Linked DNA regions of Hahella chejuensis KCTC 2396. The protein of the gene in region 1 interacts with the protein of each later gene in a pairwise test. Links are inferred from orthologs where the notes say so. Each region holds a gene or a part of one and is shown on either strand. Other genes may lie near its edges.

Region 1 (3,038 bases):
GAGTTGCCGGTCGGGCAGTCCAGTCTGCTCGGTCACCGCATTATCTCTGTGCCCCGCTGGGAGAAAGAGCTTCCTGAAGGCTCCCTGGTTTGTCACTCCCACGAACTGCCGTTGGAGAGTGACAGTATTGATCTGGTGATTCTGCATCACACCCTTGACGTAGCGGCGCGTCCCCACCAGTCATTGCGTGAAGCGGCCCGGGTGCTGCGCTCGGGCGGCCATATGGTGATCATTGGTTTTAATCCTCTCAGCGCCTGGGGATTGCGCAGGGCCATATTCAGGAGCCCGAAAGCGCCCTGGTCTGGACGTTTCCTGACGTCCTCGCGTCTGGAGGACTGGTTGAGCCTGCTGGACTTCCGCCTCAAAGACGTGCGCTATCGTTTCTACGCTCCACCGGTCACCAATCAGCAATGGTTGAGTCGCCTGGCGTTTCTTGATAAGTTCGGCGCACGTTTCCGGCTGCCCCTGGGAGCTTATTACACCATCGTCGCTCAAAAGCGGGTGGGATGCATGATACCGCTGCGACCGCAATGGCGCAGCTCGCGTGTCGCGGGGGCGGCTGTGGTCCACCAATTTACGCCCTACAGGCCGTACAAAAAGAAATGAAGACAGTTGAAATTTATACCGACGGCGCCTGCAAGAAGAATCCCGGGCCCGGCGGGTGGGGAGCAATCCTGATATATGGAAAGAATGAAAAGGAGATATACGGGGGAGAGCTCGACACCACGAACAATCGTATGGAGCTGATGGCGGCGATCGAAGCGTTGCGGGCGCTGAAGCAAGGCTGCAAAGTCGAGCTCTATACGGATTCCCAGTACGTACGTAAAGGCATCACCGAATGGATGCAGAACTGGATCAAGAAGGGCTGGCGCACCAGCGGCGGCGATCCGGTCAAGAACGTTGATTTGTGGCAGGCGTTGGATAAAGAGCGCAACAAACACGATATCAGTTGGCGCTGGGTCAAAGGGCACAGCGGCCATCCATTAAACGAGCGCGCGGACGAGCTGGCCAATCTCGGCGTTAAAGAAGCGTTAGGCGAGACAGGCTGAGAAACTTTATATGCGTCAAATAGTGCTGGATACCGAAACCACAGGTCTGGAAACCTCCCAAGGTCACCGGATTATTGAAATCGGCTGCGTTGAGGTGATCGATCGTTCTCTGACCGGCAATCACTATCACGTTTACATCAATCCCGAGCGGGAAGTGGACGCCGGAGCCTTTGAGGTTCACGGCATTTCCAATGAGTTCCTGGCGGATAAGCCTAAATTCAAACAGGTTGCTCAGGATTTCCTGGACTTCATCAGCGGAGCGGAACTGGTTATTCATAACGCGGCGTTTGACGTGGGCTTTATCGACTACGAATTCTCTTTGCTGGGAGCGCCTTTCGGTAAAGTCAGTGATTATTGCTCCGTCGTCGATACATTGATGATGGCGCGCAAGAAGCATCCAGGCCAGAAAAACAACCTGGATGCGCTTTGTAAACGATACGGCATCGATAACAGTCACCGTGACCTCCACGGGGCCTTGCTCGACTCGGAAATTCTGGCGGATGTTTATCTCGCCATGACTGGTGGGCAGACCAGCTTATCCCTGCATTCTGAAGACGGCGGAACGGAAGAAGAAGCCTCTGAAGTGCGCAGAATTAATACGCAAAGGCCTTCGTTAAGAGTTATTCGGGCATCTGAAGCGGAATTGGCGGAACACGCCCGTCAACTGGACGCTGTAGAGAAAGCCGCAGGCTTTAGTCTTTGGCGCAAGAAACAAGAAGAAGGGTTGAACTGAGTGAGGCGGAAATAGTCTGACAATCGGTTTGTTCTGCGCAATGAAAAAGCCGCTCTGCTAAGCGGCTTTTTCATGCTGGGGTTTTGGGAGTCGGCGGCTCCGCGTTAAATAGTGATGACAATCATCACGTAGCCGAGCCCGCCCATGACGAGGGTGTAGGGCAGCGCCATCCATACCATCTTGCCGTAGGACAATCTGATCAGCGGGGCGATAGCGGAGGTCAGCAAGAACAGGAAGGCGGCCTGACCGTTTGGCGTGGCGACGCTGGGCAGGTTGGTGCCGGTATTGATCGCCACCGCCAGCGCTTCATAGTGAGCTCTATCAATCAAACCATCATTGAATGCGGTGCGCACTTCGTCAATATAAACCGTCGCGACGAAGACGTTATCGCTGATCATTGACAACACGCCGTTGGCGATAAAAAACATGCCGGGCTGAACGCTCTTCTCCAGGCCCAGCACGTAGTTGATGATGCCAGTGAACAGGTGCTGCTCATGGATCACGCCGACTACGGCGAAGAACACCACTAACAAGGAGGTGAAGGGGAGCGCTTCTTCAAAAGCTTTGCCTATCTGGTGCTCTTCAATAACGCCGCAGAACGCCGTCGCCAGGATGATCACCGTTAAACCGATCAGGCCCACTTCGGCCAGATGAAGCGCCAGCGCCACGACCAGGATAAGTGCGACGATAGCCTGCGTAATCAGTTTGGATTCATGCTGCAGGGTCATCTTTTTCTTTTCCGCTTCGTTGAAGTCTTCCAGAATTTTCCGGACGGAAGCGGGAATATCGTCGCCGTAGCCGAACCAGCGGGTTTTCTCCAGAATGACGCAGGTGATTAATCCTGCTATCAGTACGGGGATGGAGATCGGCGCCATGCGTACGAAGAACTCAATAAAATCCCAGCCCAGGCGTTGAGCGATCAGCAGATTCTGAGGTTCGCCCACCTGGGTGCAGACGCCGCCCAGCGCTGTACCCACCGCCGCATGCATCAACAGGCTGCGCAGGAAGCTGCGAAACTGCTCAAGATCAGCGCGGTGGTCATGATGAACGGATTCATCGTCGCCATGGTCGTGATCATGATGGAAGTGTTTGCCGGATGCGACTTTGTGGTAAACCGAGTAAAAGCCGACTGCGACACTGATGATGACCGCGGTGACGGTCAAGGCGTCGAGGAAAGCGGACAGCACCGCCGCCACCAGGCTGAACAGCAGCGACAGAATGGCTTTGGAGCGGATGCTGAGCAGTATTTTGGTGAA
Region 2 (4,359 bases), 700 kb from region 1 along the record:
AATATCCAGCCGCCTGTTTCAAGAGGTCTCAAATTACCCATCTTCCCTGCGCTGCGTTTTTTTTAAAGCGTTGGCCGCTGGCCTCATATTGATCCTGGTGACAGGATGTTCGGAAGATAAGAGCGATGCGCCATTGGAAAACGTAGTGGCGCTGGCGGACGGCGGAGAAATCAACCTCGAACACCTCGGCGGGCAGTGGATCATTTTGAATTTTTGGGCGGAGTGGTGTGGGCCCTGTAAAGTCGAAATACCGGAACTGAATGAGATAAACCGGCATCCCGGCGTCATCGTTCTGGGGGTCGACTACGATGGCCACAAGGGCGAAGCGCTGACTAAAACGATCGATAAAATGGGTATCAACTTCCCGGTTTTGCAAGGCGATCCGACCCGTCATTGGAAAGTGGAAATTCCCAAGGTGTTGCCGACCACGCTGTTGATTCACGATGGCAAGGTGCAGCGCGAGATGATCGGCGCGCAGACGAAAAGTGCGATTTTGTCGGTTATTCCGCAATAATCGGCACTGACAATAATCGCCACTGATTGGCGTCTATATTTAAGAATTTGTGACTTTATTGAGAATTATTGGTTAGCGCGGACCTGAGAGCCGCGTTGCACGAAGAATCTGGAGATAAAGGCCCGATGGGCGATTTTATTCATTTACGCATCCATACAGAGTTTTCCCTGGTTGACGGGCTGGTAAAGGTCAAGCCCCTGGTCAAAAAGCTGGCCGACATGGGCATGCCCGCGGTGGCGGTGACCGACCAGTCCAACATGTGCTGCCTTGTTAAATATTACAAAGCTGCGTCCGGCGCAGGCGTAAAGCCGATTGTCGGCGCGGATGTCTGGGTCGAAAACCTGGATGACCCTCTGGCTCCCTTTCGTCTGACGTTGTTCGCTCGCAACGAAACTGGCTATCGTAATCTGACGGAACTCATATCCCGCGGCTTTACCGAAGGTCAGTCCCATGGCCGCGCCATAATGAAAAAAGACTGGATCGCCGCACAGGCGGAAGGCCTGCTGGCGCTTTCCGGCTCCAAGTATGGCGATGTGGGGCAAGCTCTGTTGGCGGGGAAACAGGAACTGGCGCGAGAGCGCCTGGGCGTTTGGATGGAAATGTTTCCGGACGCCTACTATCTGGAGCTGCAGCGCACGGGGCGAATTAACGATGAAGAGTGCGTGCACGCCTCTGTGGAATTAGCGCTGGAGACTGGCTGCCCAGTGGTGGCCACCAACGATGTGCATTTTCTTGAACGTGACGACTTTGAGGCTCATGAAGCGCGGGTCTGTATTCACGAAGGCCGCACTCTGGATGATCCGCGCAGGGAGCGCCGCTTTAGTGAAGAGCAGTATCTGAAAACAGCGGAGGAAATGTGCGAGCTGTTCTCGGACATTCCCGAGGCGATCGCCAATACCGTGGAGATCGCCAAGCGCTGCAACGTCAGTTTGCGTTTGGGTAAATACTTCCTGCCGAATTATCCCATACCGGAAGGGATGACTATCGATGAGTTTTTCATCAAGGTTTCGGAAGAAGGGCTTGAGGAGCGACTGGCGACGCTGCTCAAACAAGATGACCCGGAGTACGGCAATAAACGCCAAAGCTATTATGATCGGCTCAAGTTTGAGCTGGATATCATTACTCAGATGGGGTTTCCCGGTTACTTCCTCATCGTTATGGACTTCATCAAGTGGGCCAAGAACAACGGCGTGCCAGTGGGGCCGGGACGGGGGTCCGGCGCCGGCTCTCTGGTGGCGTATGCGCTAAAAATCACCGATTTGGACCCTCTCGCCTACGACTTGCTGTTCGAGCGATTCCTGAACCCTGAGCGGGTGTCGATGCCGGACTTTGACGTCGACTTCTGTATGGAAGGCCGCGACCGGGTCATCGCTTATGTTGCCGAAGCCTATGGGCGTAATGCGGTGTCCCAGATCATTACCTTTGGAACCATGGCGGCGAAGGCGGTAGTGCGGGACGTGGCGCGGGTGCAGGGGCGTCCGTACTCCATGGGCGACCGTCTGTCCAAACTAATCCCCTTTGAGGTGGGGATGACTCTGGCCAAGGCCTATGAACAGGAAGAGCCGCTGCGGGAATATCTGACTACGGATGAAGACGCGGCGGAAATCTGGGAGATGGCGCGCAAGCTGGAGGGCGTGACCCGTAACGTCGGTAAGCATGCGGGGGGCGTGGTGATCGCCCCCACCAAGCTGACCGACTTTGCCCCTTTGTACTGTGACGAAACGGGGTCGGGCCTGGTCACCCAGTTCGATAAGGACGACGTAGAGCAGGCGGGTCTGGTTAAGTTCGACTTCCTGGGGTTGCGTACGCTGACCATCGTTGACTGGGCGGTGGACATTATCAATCGCCAGCATGCGGAAAAAGGCCAGCCGCCTCTGGATATCAACTTTATTCCGCTGGATGACGCGCCCACTTTCAATCTGCTCAAGCATGGTGAAACCACCGCGGTGTTCCAGCTTGAATCCCGTGGGATGAAAGAACTTATCCGGCGCCTGATGCCGGACTGTTTTGAAGACATCATCGCTCTTGTGGCCCTGTTCCGCCCGGGGCCGCTGCAATCGGGCATGGTTGACGACTTTATCAACCGTAAGCATGGGCGTGCGGAACTGGCGTACCCCCATCCGGACTATCAGCTGGAGTCTTTGAAACCCGTCTTACAGCCCACCTACGGCATTATCCTGTACCAGGAACAGGTTATGCAGATCGCCCAGGTTATGGCGGGATACACCCTCGGCGGCGCAGACTTGCTGCGCCGGGCGATGGGTAAAAAGAAACCTGAGGAAATGGCCAAGCAGAAGGCGATCTTCGTTGAAGGGAGCATCAACCAGGGTCTTGAGCAGGATCTGGCGGAAAAGATCTTCGACCTGGTGGAAAAATTTGCGGGTTACGGCTTCAACAAATCGCACTCCGCCGCCTACGCCTTGGTGTCGTACCAGACCGCATGGCTCAAGTGCCACTATCCTGCGCCATTCATGGCGGCGGTGCTTACCGCGGATATGCAGAACACCGACAAAGTGGTGACCCTGGTGGAAGAGTGCCGGCGGATGAAGCTGGAGTTGGTGTTGCCGGACGTCAATAACAGTAGCTATACCTTCACGGTCGACGATAAGCATCGCATCGTCTACGGCCTGGGCGCCGTAAAAGGGCTGGGTGAAGGCCCCGTACAAAGTATTTTGGACGCTCGTAAAGAAGGCGGGCCCTTCCGCGACCTGTTCGACTTCTGCCAGCGGGTGGATTTGCGGCGGGTCAACAAGCGCGCCTTGGAGGCGCTGGTCCGCTCCGGCGCCATGGACAAATTGGGGCCGAGCCGCGCCCGCATGATGGCGTCCATCAATGAGGCGGTGCGTCGCGCCGACCAACATTCCCGCAATGAAGACGCCGGTATGCTGGACCTGTTTGGCGAGGTCGTGCCGGAAACGGACCCGAATCCATACAGCGCAACGGAAGGCATGCAGGAATGGAGCGATAAAGAGCGTCTGAAATTAGAGAAGGAAACTCTGGGACTCTATCTGACCGGACATCCGTTCGACGAATATGAACAGGAGGTGCGTCGCTTCGTGCGTACGCCTATTTCGGAGTTGCGTCCCGGCAAGAGTCCGCAAAATGTTGCGGGCCTGGTGGTGGCGGTGCGCACGATGAAAAGCAAGCGCGGCGGATACATAGGTTTTGCTACGCTGGATGATCGAAGCGGCCGTATTGAGGTGACTTTTTTCTCCGACGCCTACGAGCAGGCCAAAGAAATGTTGCACAACGACCGCATTCTGGTGGTGGAAGGCGTTGTCGGCGAAGACGACTACTCCGGTGGGCTTTCTGTCCGGGCGAAAATGACCTCGGACATTGGTCAGGCGCGATTGAAGTTCGCCAAAGAGCTTATTCTCTTTGTACACGAAAAAGACTTTAATAACGGCTTTATTGACGAACTGGGCGGCGTTTTGGGAGAACATCGCGCCGAGGGCTGCCCGGTTTTGATCAATTATGAAACGGAAACCGCCCGCACCAGACTGCGTCTGGCGGAAGACTGGCGGGTTAATCCAAGCGATGAATTGATTCAGGGGCTGCGATATTTGTTGGGCAAGGAGCGGGTGCAACTGCGCTACAGTTGATCCCTCGCTTGTAACCGGCAAGGCATGGAATGACATGCGCGTCAGCTCAAGCTCAAGAGACATAGCCGAGCAAGAAAAAACTATGAGTAAGCATGAAAAGCAGATGAACCCTTATTATCTCGACTTCGAACAGCCGATCGCCGAGCTGGAGGAAAAGATAGAGGAGTTGCGTCTGGTTGGTAACGACAGTGAACTGAATATCACTGACGAGATCAACCGTCTGAAGTCCAAGAGCGTGTCGCT

Evidence for each region.
Region 2: the proteins of dnaQ (region 1) and dnaE interact in binary tests that used the Escherichia coli proteins (3 or more experiments, as listed by UniProt). The link is inferred for Hahella chejuensis KCTC 2396 from one-to-one orthologs.

Annotation. Positions count from the first base shown.
Region 1 is NC_007645.1:2,591,212-2,594,249, forward strand. The notes cover bases 200-2,920. They hold dnaQ (DNA polymerase III subunit epsilon), read left to right. Parts: upstream 200-1,059; coding sequence 1,060-1,782; downstream 1,783-2,920. Other genes in these bases: HCH_RS11435 (class I SAM-dependent methyltransferase), read left to right, coding at 200-606; rnhA (ribonuclease HI), read left to right, coding at 603-1,049; nhaB (sodium/proton antiporter NhaB), read right to left, coding at 1,887-2,920. In the rest of the region: more of HCH_RS11435, read left to right, coding at 1-199; more of nhaB, read right to left, coding at 2,921-3,038. UniProt on the Escherichia coli protein: DNA polymerase III is a complex, multichain enzyme responsible for most of the replicative synthesis in bacteria. The epsilon subunit contain the editing function and is a proofreading 3'-5' exonuclease.
Region 2 is NC_007645.1:1,887,873-1,892,231, forward strand. What follows is about bases 275-4,316. They hold dnaE (DNA polymerase III subunit alpha), read left to right. Parts: upstream 275-639; coding sequence 640-4,116; downstream 4,117-4,316. Other genes in these bases: HCH_RS08415 (TlpA family protein disulfide reductase), read left to right, coding at 275-514; accA (acetyl-CoA carboxylase carboxyl transferase subunit alpha), read left to right, coding at 4,220-4,316. In the rest of the region: more of HCH_RS08415, read left to right, coding at 1-274; more of accA, read left to right, coding at 4,317-4,359. UniProt on the Escherichia coli protein: DNA polymerase III is a complex, multichain enzyme responsible for most of the replicative synthesis in bacteria. This DNA polymerase also exhibits 3' to 5' exonuclease activity. The alpha chain is the DNA polymerase catalytic subunit.